One region of the Nocardia sp. NPDC127526 genome, then DNA from elsewhere that is predicted to be linked to it. Evidence: riboswitches for the same ligand, from Rfam matches in the RefSeq annotation. Region 1 holds a riboswitch; each other region holds the start of a gene.

Region 1 (6,143 bases):
CTTCGTGTCCTCCTAGGAAGGTGGTGCTCCCATTGCACGGCCGGTGAGCACCGCTTGTAGCGGACCCCAGCTGTTCAACAGACAACGTATACGCATGGCGCGCGGCACGGGGCCTGTGGTGCCAGGTCCACGTACGCTGTGGCGTCAAGCAAGACAAGCGTACTGCTGCTATGAACCTCACCGCGCGGGCAGCCCCCACTGTGCGGGAAGCCGCCCTCAGTTACTCACGAGTAAGGATCGCCCCTGCTCGAGAGTATGGAACGTCAGCCCATGTGTACGTGTCCGGCACCTTCCAGCAGATTCTCAGGCTTGTCCCGAATCATCAACCAGATGATCGGAATGGTGGCCACGAAGAAGCCCGCTCCGATCAGAAACGAGATGTCGTAGCTGTGGATGGCGGCCCGGGCGGCGAGATTGTCGACGGTCGGATTGTTCTCGGCGTACCGCTCGGCGACCTGCACCGCGATCGTGGTGAGCAGGGCCGTGCCGATCGCGCCGCCTACTTGCTGGGCGGCGTTCAGCAGGGCGCTGGCCACGCCCGAGTCGGCCTCGTCGACCTGATGCAGGGCCGTGGTCTGCATGGCCACGAAGATCGGGCCCATGCCGAGGGCGATGAGAATCATGGCGGGCAGGACGCTGGTGGCGTAGCCGTCGCCGTAGTCCAGCTGTGACAGGTACAGCAGGCCCAGGACGCCGAGCACCGCGCCGGCGATCAGCACCGGGCGCGGCCCGCGCCGCGGCAGGACGGCGCTGGTGAGGCCGGCGGCGATGACGATGCCGATCGGGAAGGGCAGGAAGGCCACTCCCGCCTTCAGCGCCGAGTAGCCCAGCGTGATCTGCAGGTAGAAGCTCAGGTTGAGGAACATGGCGAACATGGCGATGGGGACCAGCAAGGCCACCAGGAACGACCCGCCCCGGTTGATCTCACCCGGAATGCGCAGCGGCAGTAGCGGATTCGCGGAACGGCGCTCGATGGCCACGAAGGCGGCCAGCAGTGCGAGCCCGGCGCCGAGCAGGGCGAGGGTGGTGCCCGCCAGCCAGCCGTCGTCGGCCGCCCGGCTGAATCCGTAGACGATCGAGACCAATCCGAGCGTGACGGTGACTGCGCCGGGCAGGTCGTAACCGCCGGTGCGCGGTTCGGGCACGTCCTTGACCACGAAGGCCAGCCCGCCCAGCACCGCCAGCAGCGCGAAGGGCGTATTGATCAGCAGGGTCCAGCGCCAGTCCGCGTATTCGGTGAGCGCGCCGCCCACGATGAGCCCGATGGCCACCCCGCCCGCCGAGACCGCCGCGAAGACGCCGAAGGCGCGGGCGCGCTCCTTGGCCTCGGGGAAGGTCACCGACACCAGCGACAGCGCGGCCGGCGCCAGCAGCGCGGCGAACGCGCCCTGCAGACCGCGTCCGGCGAACAGCTGCCAGCCGGTTTGCGCGAGCCCGGCCAGCGCCGAGGCCGCGGCGAAGCCGATCAGGCCGATGAGCAGGATCCGGCGCCGGCCCAGATAGTCGGCCAGCCGCCCGCCGAGCAGCAGCAGGCCGCCGAAGATGAGCGTGTACGCCGTCATCACCCATTGCCGGTCGCCGTCGCTGATGTGCAGGTCCTGCTGTGCGAAGGGCAGCGCGATCGTGACGATGGTGACGTCCAGCACCACCATCAGCTGCGCCAGGGCGAGTACGCCCAGCGCCCACCAGCGGGTGGAAGTCGTTGTCTCGATTGGTTTCCGGTCGGCGTCCAGCGCCGCGATCCCGCCGGTCATGGTCATCTCCTCGGTTGCCGGGCAGTGCAGCCCATCGTGTCACCGGGCGACAAATGTCGTCAAGAGAAATCTGTCGCGTTGCGACAGTTGTCAGATGAAGTCACAATCGCGCGAGGTATCGCTAGACTGGACCGATGCTCGGTTTGTCGACGTCGACCACCCGGACCGGACTCCGGGAGCGCAAGAAGCAGCAAACGCGGTCTCGGATCATCGAGGTCGCCCTGCGGTTGTGCGACAAGCAGGGCTTCGACGCCACCACCGTCGAGCAGATCGCCGACGCGGCCGATGTCTCACCGCGCACCGTGAACCGGTACTTCGACTCGAAAGAGGCCATCGTGGTCGGCCTCATCGAGGACTTCGAGGGCGCGCAGGCCGAGGCGCTGGCCGCCCAGCCGCGCACCGGCAATGAACTCGAAGCGCTACGCGCCAGCTTCCTCGCGGTGATCGACCGCATCCTCACCGAGGGCGAACCGATCTCCTTCGAGCAGTTCAAGCAGATGCAGCGGCTGATCCTGGACAACCCCACCGTGCGGGCCCGCAGTTTCGAATCCGTCTCCTTCGAACAGGCCGCCCTCGCACAGGTGCTGGCGGAGCGGCTCGGCGCCGCGCCCGATGCGCTCTCGGTGCAGCTGCTGCTGTCGATCTGGCAGGTCATCTGCCATGCCGGCAAGGAGGACAGCCTGCGGCAACTGCTCGACGGGAATGATCTGGAAGCCATCGCCGCGCACTGCGTGAATCACGTGAACACCGCCTATGCGGAGTACATCCGGGTGTGCGCGGTTCCGAGTGTGTCCGGCCCCACTGCGGGAAGTTCCGAATCCGGCGGTTAGAATCTCGCTCAGGTCAAGAGCATCAGCGACAAGCCCCGGCTCGCTGATCGGCAACCCTCCAGCTGCGGTGGGGTGCTCCGGGTGAGGACCTGGCACTCGAGGGACGAGTGCAAGCGCAACGTAGGAGGCCACCCGAAATGTGTTGTTGTCGAAGCCTATTCGTTTCTCGATAACGTCAGACTTCCGCCTTTCGGCGACCTTTTTTCTTGGAGCAGGACATGAGTGACTCGACCGCGCCCATCGACCCGGCCGACTGGTCTTTCGACACCAAGCAGATCCATGCCGGGCAGGCGCCCGACGCCGCCACCGGGGCCCGCGCCCTGCCGATCTATCAGACGACGTCCTATGCCTTCCGCGATACCGATCACGCCGCCGCGCTGTTCGGGCTCGCCGAGCCGGGCAATATCTACACCCGCATCATGAATCCCACCCAGGACGTGGTGGAACAGCGCATCGCCGCGCTGGAGGGCGGTGTGGCGGCGCTGCTGCTGGCCTCCGGGCAGGCGGCGGAGACCTTCGCCATCCTGAATCTCGCGGCGGCGGGCGACCACATCGTGTCCAGCCCGCACCTGTACGGCGGGACCTACAACCTCTTTCACTACTCGCTGCCCAAGCTGGGCATCGAGGTCAGCTTCGTCGAGGATCCCGACGATCTGGAGCAGTGGCGGGCGGCCGTGCGGCCCAATACCAAGGCGTTCTACGGCGAGACCGTCGCGAACCCGAGCAGTTCGATCCTGGATATCCCGGGCGTTGCTCGAATCGCGCACGCGGCGGGCGTGCCGCTCATCGTGGACAACACGGTGGCCACGCCGTACCTGATCCAGCCGCTGAAGCACGGCGCGGACATCGTGGTGCATTCGGCCACCAAGTACCTGGGCGGGCACGGTTCGGCGGTGGCCGGTGTGATCGTGGACGGCGGCACCTTCGACTGGACCGTGCGCGATGCCGGCGGGCAGTCCCGGTTCCCGGGGTTCACCAGCCCCGATCCGTCCTACAACGGCGTGGTCTTCGCCGAGCTCGGCGCGCCGGCGTTCGCGCTCAAGGCGCGCGTGCAGTTGCTGCGCGATCTGGGCGCGGCCGTGTCGCCGTTCAACGCGTTCCTGATCAGCCAGGGCATCGAGACGCTGAGCCTGCGGGTGGAGCGGCACGTGGCCAATGCCCGGGCGGTCGCGGAGTTTCTGGCCGCCGCGCCGGGTGTGGAATCGGTGTCCTACGCGGGCCTGCCGAGCTCACCCTGGTATGAGCGTGGCAAACAACTGGCACCCAAGGGCGTCGGCGCCATCGTCTCCTTCGAGCTGGCCGGCGGCGTGGACGCGGGCAAGAAGTTCGTGGAGGCGCTGGTCCTGCACAGCCATGTCGCTAACATCGGGGATGTGCGCTCGCTCGTGATCCATCCGGCGTCGACGACCCATTCCCAGCTGACTCCCGAGGAGCAGCTCGCTTCGGGCGTCACGCCTGGTCTGGTGCGTCTGGCCGTGGGCATCGAGGGTATCGAGGACATCCTGGCGGATCTCCGGGCCGGACTGACGGCGGCGGCACGGTGATCGTGAACATCGAATCGAGCACGGCGCGGGAGACGGCGGAAGCACTGCTCCCGCCGTCCGACGGGACGCTCGGCAGCATTGCCATCGGCGCGGTGCGGCTGGAGAACGGGGCCGTCATTCCGGATGTGACGCTGGCCGTGCAACGGTGGGGCGAACTTTCCGCGAATGCCGACAACGTGATTCTGGTCGAGCATGCGCTGACCGGTGATTCGCACGTGGTCGGCCCGGCCGACGTGCATCACGCCCAGCCGGGCTGGTGGGACGGCATCGTGGGCCCGGGCGCGGCCATCGATACCGGCGAATGGTGTGTCATCGCCACCAATGTGCTCGGCGGCTGCAAGGGCAGCACCGGGCCGGGTTCCCTGGCCGCGGACGGAAAGCCCTGGGGCGCACGGTTTCCCGAGATCTCCATTCGCGATCAGGTGACCGCCGAGGTGGCGCTGTTCGATCTGCTCGGCATCGACCGGCTGGCGGCCGTCGTCGGCGGGTCCATGGGCGGCATGCGGGTGCTGGAGTGGATGGTCGGGCATCCGGAGCGGGTGGGTTCCGCGCTGGTGCTGGCCGTCGGCGCGCGCGCCACCGCCGATCAGATCGGCACGCAGACCACGCAGATCGCCGCCATCACCTCCGATCCGGACTGGCAGGGCGGCAACTATCACGGCAGCGGGCGCGCGCCCATGACCGGCATGGGGCTGGCGCGGCGCATCGCACACCTGACCTACCGCACCGAGTTCGAGCTCGACCATCGCTTCGAGAATCACGCCCAGGGCACCGAGAATCCCTGGGACGGTGGGCGATACGCGGTGCAGAGCTATCTGGAGTATCAGGCCGACAAGCTCATCGCGCGCTTCGATCCGGCCACCTACGTACTGCTGTCGGAGGCCATGAACCGGCACGACGTGGGCCGCGGGCGCGGCGGCGTCGAGGCCGCGCTGGCCGCCACCCCGGTGCCGTGCGTGGTCGGCGGTGTGGACTCCGATCGCCTCTACCCGCTGCGCACGCAGCAGGAGCTGGCCGATCTGCTGCCCGGCTGTCGCGGCCTGGAGATCGTGCGCTCGCGCGACGGGCACGACGGCTTCCTCACCGAGACCGAGGCGATCGGCAAGCTCATGGTGGAGACCATGGAGCTGGCACGCGCGGCTCGCGAGCGCTAATTCGAGTCGTGCCCGTTTCGCGCGAATTACGCTGAGGCGCTGCCGGTTTCATGCGGGTGACACATCGGTAACCGTGATCCGATCGCGATCAAATCCGGGCGCGCTGCCGCTAATGTATCCCCCATGACGGCAGCCTTCGATGACATGGATCTACGTGATCTCGTCGATCTGCTCTCCGAGGAGGAGCAGCTCGAGCTTCGCCCCGATATCCTCCGCGTATTACACCGGCTCCCGTCGCAGGAGATCCTGCGCCGTGAGCTCGGCCGCCGCATGACCAAGGTTTAACCCAGCCCCTATGTGATCCCCAGCGGGCTGATGGTCGCCGCCAGCACGATGATCGTCGCGCCCAGGGCCGTCAGCCACGCCACATCGAATCCCTTGCTGCGCACCGCGAGCACGCCCACCTTCTCGGTCGGCAGGAGCATCCGGAAGGCCGCCGCCAGCAGCGTCGCGCCGCCGAAGACATAGGTCCCGCGCCGCCAGCGATCCCAGGCCAGCAGCACCACGGCCACGATCATCACCAGCGCGATCAGAATGATCGGCAGATTCTCCCGCACGAACGCACCGGCGCGGCTGCTGCGATCCTCGGGGGCGGCATGGGCTGGACTCACGCTGCGAGCTTAACCGCCCGCCGCCGCGACGGCCCGACCCACGGCCGGGTCACGAACAGCACGGTCCGTATCTTCTGCAATGCTGATCCGCGTGTTCCATCTCGTGTTCTTCCAGCCGCGCATCCCGCCCAATACCGGCAATGCCATCCGCCTGGCCGCCGGCACCGGCTGCCACCTGCACCTGATCGAACCCCTCGGCTTCGACCTATCCGAGCCCAAACTCCGCCGCGCCGGCCTCGACTACCACGAC
Region 2 (6,143 bases), on a different contig from region 1:
CGGGGCAAGGGAATTAGGCGGCGAACTCCGCGCCCAGCTCGCGGAACACCTCGGTGTTCAGCGTGAACGCCAGCCGCGCCTCATCGAGCACCTGCTCGACCTCGGGACCGCCGACCGGCAGCTGATCGAGCTGCTCGCGGTATTCGCGTTTGAACGCAGCGGGATTCGAGATGCCGTCGAAGACGTAGAACCGCACGCCGTCGCCCTTCTTGGGCAGGTCCCACAGCTTCTCGGCGGTCCCGCGAATGACCTGGCCGCCGGAAAGATCGCCCAGGTAGCGGGTGTAGTGGTGGGCCACGTATCCGGCCGGGAAGCTGCGCGCGCACTCCTCGATGCGGGCGGCGTAGGCGGCGGTGGACGGCAGCGCGGTCAGCTCATCGCGCCAGTTCGCCCCGCCCAGGTGGGCCAGATCGGCTTCCAGGGACTGCAGGCGGGCCAGTTCCGGCCGGATGAACGGCCCCGCGACCGGATTCCCGGCGAGCTCGGCGGAATGCTTCTCCAGGGCGGCGTAGACGAACCACAGCTGCGCGGTGTAGCGGTAGAAGGCCTCGACTCCGAGTGCGCCGCCGAGCATGTCGCGCATGAAGGTGGAGTGTTCGGCCTCTTCGTGCTGCCGCTCGGTCGCGGTGCGGATGAGGGTCGAGAACGGCGTGCCGGTGTCGGTGGTGTTGGCCTGCGCAGACATGGTCTAACAACCTCTCGTGATCAACTCCGGAACCGCCGAAGTATGGCTACCCTAACTTCCCCATCGACTGTACGCGTCAGCAACGATCTCGCGATTCGAACTTTGCGGTCCCGGCGATCCAACTTTCGGATGATTTTCCGGACGGGGTTGACAAGGCTCCCGGCCGTCTGCCAACCTCTCAAACCAGGTCATGAGTACCAGCGCAAAGCCCCGGCTAGCTGGTCGGCAACCCTCCTCCGCGGTGGGGTGCTCCGGGTGACGACCAGGCCGCAGCCCAAAACCGGGCGCGGCAAGCGCGGACTCTCGATCATTCGATCGCGTGTCCCTGGCCCGATGGGATTTCGTGATGACTGCTTTCGCCGACCAGACCTGTGCCGCTCTCGCCACCGTCTCCGGCTGTGACCTCCAGGTGCCCCTCGTGCAGGGCGGGACCATTCGCTACGCCAACTTCGACTACGCCGCCAGCGCACCCGCCCTGCAGCAGGTCACCGACCGGATCGCCGAACTGCTGCCGACCTACGCCAGCGTGCACCGCGGCGCCGGCTACGCCTCGCGCATCTCAACCGACTGCTACGAATCCGCCCGCGGTTCGGTCGCCCGCTTCCTCAATGCCGCCGACGATCAGGTCGTGGTCTTCACCCGCAACACCACCGATTCGCTGAACCTGCTCGCCTCCTGCGTGCCCGGCGACACCGTGGTCCTGGACGTGGAACACCACGCCAACTTCCTGCCGTGGACCCGCCACGGCCGCCGCGTGGTGCCCATTGCCGACACCATCGAGGAGACCATCCAGCGCATCGTGGCCGAACTGTGCAGCAAACCCGCTGCGCTGCTGGCCATTACGGGCGCCTCGAATGTGACCGGTGAACTGCTCCCGCTGGAGCGCCTGGCCTGGATCGCGCACCAGTGCGGCACCCGCATCCTGGTCGACGCCGCCCAACTGGCCCCGCACCGCCGCATCGACCTGAAGACCACCGGCATCGACTACCTGGCCTTCTCCGGCCACAAGGCCTACGCCCCCTTCGGCGCGGGCGTGCTGGTCGGCCGCCGCGACTGGCTCGATGCCGCCGAGCCGTATCTGGCCGGCGGCGGCGCGGTGCGCTCGGTGACCGCCGACGGCGCCGACTGGGCGCCCGCCCCGCAGCGCCACGAGGCCGGCTCCCCCAATGTGCTCGGCGTGGCCGCCCTGGCCGCGGCCTGCGACACCCTCGCCGGACTGGACGAGGCCACCGTGCTCGAGCACGAGCAGTACCTCACCCATCGCCTGCGCTACGGTCTGAAAACCGTTCCGGGCGTGAAGTTCCTGCGCATCTTCCGGGACAGCACCGACGCCGTCGGCATTGTCGCCTTCACCATCGACGGCTTCGAGCCCGGGCAGGTCGCCGCCTACCTCTCGGCCGAGCACGGCATCGGCGTGCGCGACGGTCGCTTCTGCGCCCACCCGCTGCTGTCCCGCCTCGGCGTGGACGCCGCCCTGCGCGCCAGCATCGGCCTGGGCACCACCGCCGCCGACGTGGACCGGCTCATCGACGCCGTCGCCACCCTGGTGGAGAACGGCCCGGCCTGGAATTACGCCCGCACCGAGGGCCATTGGAACCCGGTCCCGGAAACCCGCCCTTTCGCGAATACCGATGCGGGAGCTGCGCCCTGCGGCTTTTGAGGGTTCGGGGCGAAGCCCCTGAGAGTCCCGAGAGTTGGGTTATGGCACGAGATAGCGGGCGGCGAGCTCCTCGACGAAGGGATCGTCGTCCGCTACCGCATTCAGCAGGTCCAGGTCATCGCGCACCGAGATCTCACGCGGATCATCCAGTTCCGGATCGGCGGGACCGTCCTCTTCCAGCTGCCGGATCAATTTCGCGCGCACGCGCTCTTTCAACGTGTCAGCCATAACCCGAGCATGCCATCAAACAGGCGCGAGCCAGCTCCCCCACGGCGTATTCCGGACGACCGTATATATAAGGAGCAGAGCCAGCGTGATCCACAGGGCCTTCTTCGGCAGCACCTGAGGTAGTCGCGGAATCGTCTCCCCGCGCCACCCGCGCACCAGCCACGATCCCCACCACACGGCGAAGCCCAGCAGCAACGGCACGATCAGAATATTGCTGTGGACGGCATCGAGAATCCGCCCGTCGGTGAGATTGTGCAGTCCCCGCAATCCCCCGCACCCCGGGCACCACAGCCCGGTCAGCTCGTAGAACGGGCAGAACCCGTACGACCCTTCCGCGTGCGGATCCCGGAAATGCAGCAGGGCCAATCCGCCCGCCACCGCCGCGCCCGCGAGCAATGGCATGCCCACGCCGACCCAGCGGGGCCGGGCCGGATTTTCGTTCACGGGCGCTGACGTGGTGTCCACGAGCATCAACGGTAGCCGGGCCCGCGGCGCGCTGCCAGATCGCCGACGGGTGCGAGCAGCACGCCCGCGAGCATATCGATGATCTCCATGCGCGCTCGCATCTCCGCGGACTCCACCCGGCCCGCCTCGACGGCGCGTTCGTGATCGGCGAGCAGCGCGAAAAGCACTGTGGGCAGGGTGCGTAACCGCCGGATGCGCACACCCGGCGGCAATGCCGTCAGCTCGTCGCCGAGCCGCTGCATGATCACCCGGACCGAGGTGCGCGCCTCGCTGGCCAGGTTCGCGGCATCGGTCACCGCCGGGTGAGTATGGATCTGCTCCAGGAATCGCGCGTAGTGATTGATGCCGTACCGCTCGTTCAGCTCGAACATGGGCAGCACCAGGGCTTCCAGCAGCCCGTGCACCGAGGCCGCCGAACCCGTCTGTTCCGCAAGCAATTCCAGCCGCCGCACTTCGAGGGTGGCCAGCCGGTGCTCGACCACGGCTTCGATCAAGCCGTCGCGCGACCCGAAGTGGTATTGGATGGCCGAATTGTTCCGCTGTCCGGCGGCCGCCGCGATATCGCGCAGCGGTACGGCCTGCCCGCGTTCGGCGATCAGCCGCTCGGCGGCCTCGATGATCCGCTCTCGCGCTTCGGTGACTGCCATGCGTGCAGACTAGCCTGCCCAGCAGCGGTTAAAGAACTAGTCCTTGACAGTTAAGAATTAATTCTTAAAGCTACGTGTGACCGTCGCCATACCGGAAGGACCGCTCGATGATCCTGGACAAATTCCGCCTGGACGGCCGGGTAGCCGTCATTACCGGCGCGGGCCGCGGCATCGGTGCGGCCGCCGCCCTGGCCCTCGCCGAGGCGGGCGCGGATGTCGCCATCGCCGCGCGCACGGAGTCCCAGCTCGACGAGGTGGCGGGCAAGGTGCGCGCCCTCGGCCGTCGCGCCTTCGTCTTTCCCGGCGATCTCTCGCACACCGGAACGCTGAAGGACTTCGCGGAGGCCGCCGCCGGGAATCTCGGTCGTCTCGACATCGTCGTCAACAATGTGGGCGGCACCATGCCCAATACCTTCCTGACCACCAGCGCCGAATTCCTCGACCAGGCTTTTCATTTCAATGTCACGACCGCGCACGCGCTGACCAGGGCGGCCACCCCGCATCTGCTGGCCGCCGGCGGCGGCTCGGTCGTCAACATCACCTCGACCCTGGGCCGGGTGCCCGGTCGCGGCTACCTCGCCTACGGCACGGCCAAGGCCGCGCTGGCGCACTGGACCCGTCTCGCCGCCACCGACCTGTCCCCGCGCATCCGGGTCAATGCCATCGCGGTCGGCTCGACCCTCACTTCCGCCCTGGATGTCGTTGCGCAGCAACCGGAAATGAAGAAGCAGATGGAGGATGCCACCCCGCTGGGACGCCTCGGCGAACCGTGGGAGATCGCCGCCGCCATCGTCTACCTCTCCTCCCCCGCCGGCGGTTACCTCACCGGCAAGGTCCTCGAAGTGGACGGCGGACTCATCAGTCCCAACCTGGAACTCCCCATCCCCGATCTGTGATCGTCTGCCCGCCAGGAGTTCTGCCATGAAATACCGCGTAGTCCAGTGGAGCACCGGCAATGTCGGCCGCCGCACCCTGCGTTCCATCCTCGCCCGCCCCGAACTCGAGCTGGTCGGCGTCTGGGTCTCCAGTGCGGCCAAAGCCGGTAAGGACGCCGGTGAACTCGCCGGCCTCGACCGCGACACCGGCGTCCTGGCCACCACGGATGCCCAGGCGCTCATCGACCTGAAACCCGATTGCATCGTCCACACCGCCATGGCCGACGACCGCCTGCTGGAGGCGGTGGAGGATCTGAAATCCTTCCTGCGCGCCGGGATCAATGTGGTCTCCAGCAGTCCCGTCTTCCTGCAATTCCCCTACGGCACCCTGCCCGACGACGCCATCACCCCCATCGTCGACGCCGCCACCGCGGGCGGAGTGTCGCTGTGGGTCAACGGCATCGATCCGGGCTGGGCCAATGACTGGCTGCCGCTGCTGCTGTCCAGCGGCTCCGAGCGCATCGACGCCATCGTCTGCTCGGAGATCATGGACTACTCCACCTACGACAATCCCAAGGTCCTGTTCGACATCATGGGCTTCGGGCGGCCGCTCGACGACCTGCCGCTGCTGCTGCAACCCGGGGTCCTCACCCTCGCGTGGGGCAGTGTGATCCGCCAGCTCGCCGCCGCGCTGGATGTCGAACTCGACGCTGTCACACAGCATTTCGAACGGCTTCCGGCGACCGAGGAGATCGTGATCGGCGCGCACACCATCGCGCCCGGCACCGCGGCGGCGCTCCGCTTCCAGATCCACGGCCTGCGCAACGGCCGCGAGGTGCTGACCCTCGAACACGTCACCCGCCTGCATCCCGCGCTCGCGCCCGACTGGCCGCAACCGGCCGGAAAGGGTTGCTACCGAGTGGAAATCAAGGGCGAACCCGACTATCAGCTCGACCTGCAGCTCTACAGCAATGGCGATCACGCCGAGGCGGGCGTGGTCGGCACCGCCGCCCGGCTGGTCAGCGCCGTCCCCGCGGTGGTGCAGGCGCGGCCGGGTCTGCTCACCGCCACCGATCTCCCGCTCACCACCGGCCGCGGGGTGGTGTCGCCCTAGACGGCGGCCCGGCCGATCACATCGTCGAGCACGTCGCGGGAGCGCAGCAGATCGCGGATCTTGCGATCGATGCGCTCCCGTTCGCCTTTCAGCTCGTCGACCAGCTCCGGGGTGGCGAATTCATTGGCCCGGCCGTCGGCATCGCGCATGCACGGCAGGATCTGCGCGATCTTCTTACTGGGCAGGCCCGCCGCGTACAACTCCTGGATGTGGATGACCCGGTCCACCGCCATCTCCGGATAGTCGCGATGACCGCCCGAGGTGCGGGTGGACACCAGCAGCCCCTGCTCCTCGTAGTAGCGCAGGGAGCGCTCACTGACCCCGGTGCGCGCCGCCAGCTCCCCGATTCGCATGCGCCACCTGGCCTTTCGTCTCCGGGCTTGATTCTCACATCAATGTCAGGTTTTACCGTACCCGCATGACGAACGACGCACCGCGCAACAGCCTCTTCGACGCCGCCGCAATCGGC
Region 3 (6,143 bases), on a different contig from region 1:
CGGCGGGTCCCACTCGTCATCCCGGCGTGCTTGTGGCCGGGATCCACCACGCGGGGGGAGAGAGATTCCGGCCAAAGCACGCCGGAATGACGGGGAGAGCTTTCGAGCAGGCGCTCAGGCGGACTGTTCGCCGAGTTCCGCCAAGGCGTCGAGTGCGGCGGACAGCTCGGTCAGACCGTCGACGATCTGCGCCAGCCGTTCCACGCCGAGTTCGGCCGTCAACCGGGCCGCCATCTTGGCGTGCTGCGGCTCGATCCGCCGCAGCGCCTCGTGACCGGCCTCGGTGATGGCCACGAGCTTGGCGCGCCGATGCGCCGGATTCGGCCGGTACTCGGCCAAACCCTTGTCCACCAGCAGATCCGCGATGCGCTGCACGCTCTGCCGGGTAATGCCCATCGCCCGCGCGACCCCGGCCACCGGCAGCGGCTCGTGCAGCACCGCACCGAGCACCTGCCACCAGGCCGCCGTAATGCCGGCCGGCTTGGCCAATTCCTCTGCGATGGCGAGGAATTGGCCATTGAGCCGGAACGACGTGATCGCCGCCGTGCTGAACAGCTCTTGGTCGGTGTTCACCGCGCCGCCTGCTCGGCCGCCCGCTTCTCCTCGTACTCGGCGAGGGCGAAGAATCCGGCCGGATCGCTGTCGGCGTAGAGCTTGGTCCACGCGTCGAGAATGTGCGGTTCGTAGACGCCGAGCCGCGCGAAAATGGCCCGCGCGAAATCAACCGGCTTGGTACCGCTGGCGGTGATCAGATCACCGTCGAGCACGGCGGGTTCGTACACGAAGTGGTCACCGCCCGAATATCCGCTGAACGCAAGGTATTCCGCCGCATTGCTGGTGTGCGGGCGACTATCGAGCAGGCCCGCCGCCGCGAGCCCGAAGGTCGACCCGCAGATGGCGGCCACCGGCACGCCCGCCGCGAGGAATTCACGCGCCTTCTCCGCGAACGGCGCGAGCTCACCGGCCTCCCAGGTATCAGCGCCGGGCAGGATCAGCATGGCGCTGTCCCCCGGCGCGAGATCGGCGAGCACGACGTCCGGCACGACCCGCATGCCACCGGCCGACACGACCGGCTCCGCAGTCGGCCCGACCGTCTTGACCTGCCAGGTCCCGGGTTCCCGCTGCCACATCGCGCGATTGATGTGCGCGGTGGCGTGGCCGGTCTCCCAGTCGGAGAAGGTGTCGTAGATGGCCAGGTGCACTGTCTTCATCGTCATGACAGTATCCTGTCATATTTGACAGCACGCTGTCAATGGACCGCGTCCCGGAAAACGACGAAGGCCGGAACCGTCGATAGACGGTTCCGGCCTCACGGCGAAACACTCAGCTCAGTGCGTGATCCAGATCGCCGAGCAGATCCTCGACATCCTCCAGGCCGATCGAGATGCGCACGACGCCATCCGAAAGGCCGATGCTGGCACGGCCTTCCGGCCCCATCGCGCGGTGCGTCGTGGTGGCCGGATGGGTGATCAGGGTCTTGGCATCACCGAGATTGTTGGAGATATCGATGATGCGCAGGCGGTTGAGCACCTCGAAGGCGCGCTTCTTGGCCTCGTCCGCGGGTGCTGCCAGTTCGAAAGTGACGACCGTGCCGCCGCCCGACATCTGGCTCTTGGCCAGCTCGTACTGCGGATGGGAGGGCAGGAAGGGGTATTTCACCCAGGAGACCGCCGGATGCTGCTCCAGGAATTCGGCAATGCGCAGGGCGGAGGCATTGGACTGCCGCACCCGCAGCGGCATGGTCTCCAGGCCCTTGAGCAGCGTCCAGGCATTGAACGGGCTCAGCGCCGGACCCGTGTGGCGCATGAGGTTTTTCACCGGGCCGTCGATGTAGTCGTGCGGGCCCAGAATGGCGCCGCCGAGCACCCGGCCCTGACCGTCGATGTGCTTGGTGCCCGAGTAGACGAGCACGTCCGCGCCGAGGTCGAAGCCGCGCTGCAGCAGCGGGGTGGCGAAGACATTGTCCAGCACCACCTTCGCGCCCGCGGCGTGCGCGAGCTCGGTGACGCGGCGGACATCCACCAGGGTCTGCATGGGGTTCGAGGGGGTCTCGAAGAACACGGCCTGGGTGGGCACCGACAGCGCCCGCTCCCACTGCTCCAGATCCTCGCCGTCGACGAAGACGGTCTCCACTCCCCAGCGCGGCAGAATCTCGTTGGCCACCACAAAACACGAGCCGAACAGGCTGCGCGCCGCGACCAGGCGGTCACCCGCGCCGAGCAGGGCGCCCAGGGCGGTGAACACGGCCGACATGCCCGACGCCGTGGCGAAGGCCGCCTCGGCGCCGTCGATGAGCCGCAGCCGCTCCTCGAACATGGCGACGGTGGGATTGCCGTAGCGGGAGTAGACGAAATGCTCGATATCGCCGGTGAAGGAGGCCTCCGCCGCCTCGGCGCTCTCATAGACGAAGCCCGAGTTCAGGAACAGCGCCTCGGACGTCTCGTCGTAGCCGGAGCGCCGGATGCCGCCGCGCACGCCCAGGGTGGCGGGGCCGACGCCCTCGGGCAGCGGCTTGTCGAACGAGCCACCGGTGATCATGACTGCCTCCACGGAAGTCCATCGGCCCGCCAGCCGGTCTGGCCGCGATGCCCGCGCGCGTCCAGCGCGCCTTCGAAACCCTCGACCACATTGAACGACGGCGCGAAGCCGACGGCGGTGGCGGCGGTGGCCGCGCCGATGGACCGCTGACCGGACCGGCAGATGAAGATGACCGGCGCGTCCGACTCGGCGGCACGATCCGCGAGGGCCTGCTTCAGCTGGTCCACGAAACGGGCATTCGGGGTGCCGCTGGTGTCCACCCACTCGATCAGCGCGGTCGGCCGGCCGATACCGCTGGTGTCGGGCACGCCGACGAATCGCCATTCGGCTTCGGTGCGCACGTCCACCAGCACCGCATCCGGATTGTCCCGCAACAGTTCCCACGCCTGTTTCGGCGTGATGTCACCCGCGTAGCTCACTTCGAACCTCCTGTGAATCCGCACTTGCCGCACCATTTTTCCGGTGCGCGGCCAGGTCGTCACCCGGAGCACCCCACCGCGGAGGAGGGTTGCCGACCAGCCAGCCGGGGCTTGGCGCTGGTACTCATGACCTGGGATGAGAGTGCCTGGGCCGGAGCCCGGCTGTCAAACGTTCAGTTGCAGACCAGCCAGCGGCTGCCGGATTTGGTGAAGGTCCAGGTCGCCGTCCGTTCGGCGCCGTCGGCCTTGTAGGTGACCTGCGCGGTGGCGCGATCACCGGTGATCACGGGGTCGGTGAGCCGCACGAATTCGAACTGGACGCCCTCGTCACGAGGGTTGCTCAGGGGTGAGCGGTTCTCGTCGAAGCCCTGGCACACCGTATTCGGATCCAGGACGTCGGTGCCGCTGCGGGATTGGGTGAAGGCGCTGGCGGCCACCGCGAGCCGGTCGGAGTCTGTGACATTCTTCTCAACCGGCGACACCAGGGCAGCGACCACGATGCCGATGATGACGACCAGGATTACGCCCGCAGCCAGCAGGAACGGCCACAGTGAACGAGTTTCGCTCTGGCTGATTTTAATTGGCTGATCGGATTGGCCGTCATCGCTCATGACTAGATCATGCCTGGTCGGAATGGGTGCGATGACCGCGACACCGGGTACTCGTGAGGATGAGGGGCCGCCGGGATCCAGCACACCGACGCGGGGGACAATCCAGACGCACGATTAGAATCGGCACAATTCCCGCAAAAATGCGGGAATTACCGAGAACCATGCAGCAACGCCGCAGCGTCGGGGGTTCCTATCCCGGCACCGCCCGCAGCCGGACCATCAACTTAGCCTAAGCTAAGAACGAAGGCCGCAGGCCGACGACACGTAGCTCCAACCAAAGGGTGCGCATAAGAATGACCGAACAGAGTGCAGCGACCCGCCCGCTCCGCATTGCGATCGTGGGCGCCGGCCCCGCGGGCATCTATGCCGCCGACGCGTTGATGAAATCCGACGCCGAGGTGAGCATCGACCTGTACGAGCGGATGCCCGCTCCGTTCGGTCTCATCCGCTACGGCGTCGCACCCGACCACCCGCGCATCAAGGGCATCATCACCGCCCTGCACAAGGTGCTCGACAAGCCGCAGGTCCGCCTGCTCGGCAATATCGACTACGGCGTCGACATCACCCTCGAGGACCTGCAGGGCTTCTACGACGCGGTCATCTTCTCCACCGGCGCCAATGCCGACCGCGCCCTGGAGATCCCGGGCATCGAGCTGGACGGCTCCTACGGCGCCGCCGACTTCGTGTCCTGGTACGACGGGCACCCGGACGTGCCGCGCACCTGGCCGCTGGACGCGGAGAAGGTCGCGGTCCTCGGCGTCGGCAATGTCGCCCTCGACGTGGCGCGCGTGCTCGCCAAGACCGGCGACGAACTGCTGCCGACCGAGATCCCGCCGAACGTCTACGAGGGTCTCAAGGCCAACAAGGCCCTGGAAGTGCACGTGTTCGGCCGCCGCGGTCCCGCGCAGGCCAAGTTCACCCCGCTCGAGCTGCGCGAGCTGGATCATTCGCCGACCATCGAGGTCATCGTCGATCCCGAGGACATCGACTACGACGAGGGCTCGGAAGCGGCCCGCCGCCATTCCAAGCAGGTCGACATGATCTGCAACACCTTGGAGCAGTGGGCCATTCGCGATGTCGGCGCCCGCCCGCACAAGCTGTTCCTGCACTTCTTCGAATCCCCCGCCGAAATCCTCGGTGCGGACGGCAAGGTCGTGGGCCTGCGCACCGAGCGCACCCAACTCGACGGCACCGGCAACTGCAAGGGCACCGGCGAGTTCAAAGACTGGGACATCCAGGCCGTGTACCGCGCGGTCGGCTACCTGTCGCAGAACATCCCGTCGCTGCCGTTCGACGACCAGGCCGGCACCGTGCCCAACGAGGCCGGTCGCGTGCTGGTGAACGAGGACGCCGACGGCGCCGAGCGCTACCTGCCGCAGACCTACGTCACCGGCTGGATCAAGCGCGGCCCGGTCGGCCTCATCGGCCACACCAAGGGCGACGCCAACGAGACCATCGCCTGCCTGCTCGACGACGCCCCGACCTTCACCCCGGCCGCCAAGCCGGAGCCGGAGGCCGTGACCGAGTTCCTGGAGGCCAAGGGCATTCCGTTCACCACCTGGGCCGGCTGGTACCGCCTGGACGCGCACGAGCGCGCCCTCGGCGAGCCCGAAGGCCGCGAGCGGGTGAAGGTCGTGGAGCGCGAGGACATGCTGCGCGCCAGCGAGCCGGACAAGGTCGGCCACTAGTCCATCCCCTGACCTGGCCCAATAAGCCAGGTGGACAAGGGCTTCGGCACTTGTCACCGTTCTGAGGCATGCTGATCACGTGTTCGATGCCCATGTCCACATCATCGATCCGCGGTTCCCGCTGATCGAAAACGAAGGCTACCTGCCCGACCCGTACACCATCGGCGACTATCGCGCGCGCATGGCGCGCTTCGATATCGACGGCGGGGCCGTGGTCAGCGGGTCCTTCCAGGGCACCGATCAGAGCTATCTGCGCGCGGCCCTCGCCGAACTGGGCGAGGGCTGGGTGGGCGTCACCAACCTGCACGTGGACGCCTCCGACGCGGAGATCATCGAACTGGACCGGGCCGGCGTGCGCGCGGTCCGGTTCAACCTCAAGCGCGCGGCCCTCGACATCGTCGGGCTCACTATGCTCGCGCTGCGCGCCTACGACCTGGTCGGCTGGCATGTGGAGCTGTACATCGACGGGTCCATGCTGGGCTCGCTGGAACCGGTCATCTCCAAGCTGCCCACGCTGGCCATCGATCACATGGGCATGAGCGACGACTGCCTGCCGTATCTGCTGAACCTGGTGGACCGCGGCTCCAAGGTGAAGGCCTCCGGCTTCGGCCGGGTGTCGATGCATGTGGGGCAGGCGCTGCGCAAGATTCACGCGGTCAATCCGGAAGCGCTCATGTTCGGCTCCGACCTGCCCGGCACCCGCGCCGGGCGGCCCTTCCGCGATACCGATATCGAGGTCATCGCCGACGCCGTCGGCACGGATCTGCACAAGGTCCTGGAAGACAATGCGCGCGCGTTCTACCGGCTGCCCGCCAAGGAACGGCCCTTCGAGGATCCGGCCCCGACCCGGCCGCTGTACACCGCGGAGTCGCCGACACTGCGGCTGC

What was found. A riboswitch is a leader RNA that binds a small molecule or an ion and turns the genes downstream of it on or off. The one in region 1 is predicted to bind S-adenosylmethionine.
Region 2: linked by a shared signal. The riboswitch ahead of ACFVIV_RS00070 (aminotransferase class V-fold PLP-dependent enzyme) and the one ahead of ACFVIV_RS27845 (bifunctional o-acetylhomoserine/o-acetylserine sulfhydrylase) in region 1 are both predicted to bind S-adenosylmethionine.
Region 3: linked by a shared signal. The riboswitch ahead of ACFVIV_RS16605 (rhodanese-like domain-containing protein) and the one ahead of ACFVIV_RS27845 (bifunctional o-acetylhomoserine/o-acetylserine sulfhydrylase) in region 1 are both predicted to bind S-adenosylmethionine.

What each region holds. Positions count from the first base shown of each region.
Region 1 is NZ_JBHXVO010000021.1:101,943-108,085, reverse strand. It holds gene ACFVIV_RS27855 (MFS transporter) at 264-1,754, opposite strand; gene ACFVIV_RS27850 (TetR/AcrR family transcriptional regulator) at 1,889-2,584, shown strand; SAM riboswitch class IV at 2,596-2,706, shown strand; gene ACFVIV_RS27845 (bifunctional o-acetylhomoserine/o-acetylserine sulfhydrylase) at 2,803-4,128, shown strand; gene ACFVIV_RS27840 (homoserine O-acetyltransferase) at 4,173-5,282, shown strand; gene ACFVIV_RS27835 (hypothetical protein) at 5,406-5,567, shown strand; gene ACFVIV_RS27830 (DUF3017 domain-containing protein) at 5,576-5,893, opposite strand; gene ACFVIV_RS27825 (tRNA (cytidine(34)-2'-O)-methyltransferase) at 5,973-6,143, shown strand, end outside.
Region 2 is NZ_JBHXVO010000001.1:7,434-13,576, reverse strand. It holds gene ACFVIV_RS00075 (heme oxygenase (biliverdin-producing)) at 14-685, opposite strand; SAM riboswitch class IV at 872-987, shown strand; gene ACFVIV_RS00070 (aminotransferase class V-fold PLP-dependent enzyme) at 1,032-2,345, shown strand; gene ACFVIV_RS00065 (hypothetical protein) at 2,385-2,573, opposite strand; gene ACFVIV_RS00060 (DUF2752 domain-containing protein) at 2,589-3,044, opposite strand; gene ACFVIV_RS00055 (TetR family transcriptional regulator) at 3,044-3,685, opposite strand; gene ACFVIV_RS00050 (SDR family oxidoreductase) at 3,793-4,581, shown strand; gene ACFVIV_RS00045 (diacylglycerol kinase) at 4,607-5,674, shown strand; gene ACFVIV_RS00040 (MerR family transcriptional regulator) at 5,671-6,027, opposite strand; gene ACFVIV_RS00035 (alkene reductase) at 6,093-6,143, shown strand, end outside.
Region 3 is NZ_JBHXVO010000008.1:87,221-93,363, forward strand. It holds gene ACFVIV_RS16590 (MarR family winged helix-turn-helix transcriptional regulator) at 115-573, opposite strand; gene ACFVIV_RS16595 (type 1 glutamine amidotransferase family protein) at 570-1,211, opposite strand; gene ACFVIV_RS16600 (O-succinylhomoserine sulfhydrylase) at 1,324-2,538, opposite strand; gene ACFVIV_RS16605 (rhodanese-like domain-containing protein) at 2,535-2,957, opposite strand; SAM riboswitch class IV at 2,973-3,089, opposite strand; gene ACFVIV_RS16610 (hypothetical protein) at 3,131-3,568, opposite strand; gene ACFVIV_RS16615 (FAD-dependent oxidoreductase) at 3,862-5,256, shown strand; gene ACFVIV_RS16620 (amidohydrolase family protein) at 5,336-6,143, shown strand, end outside.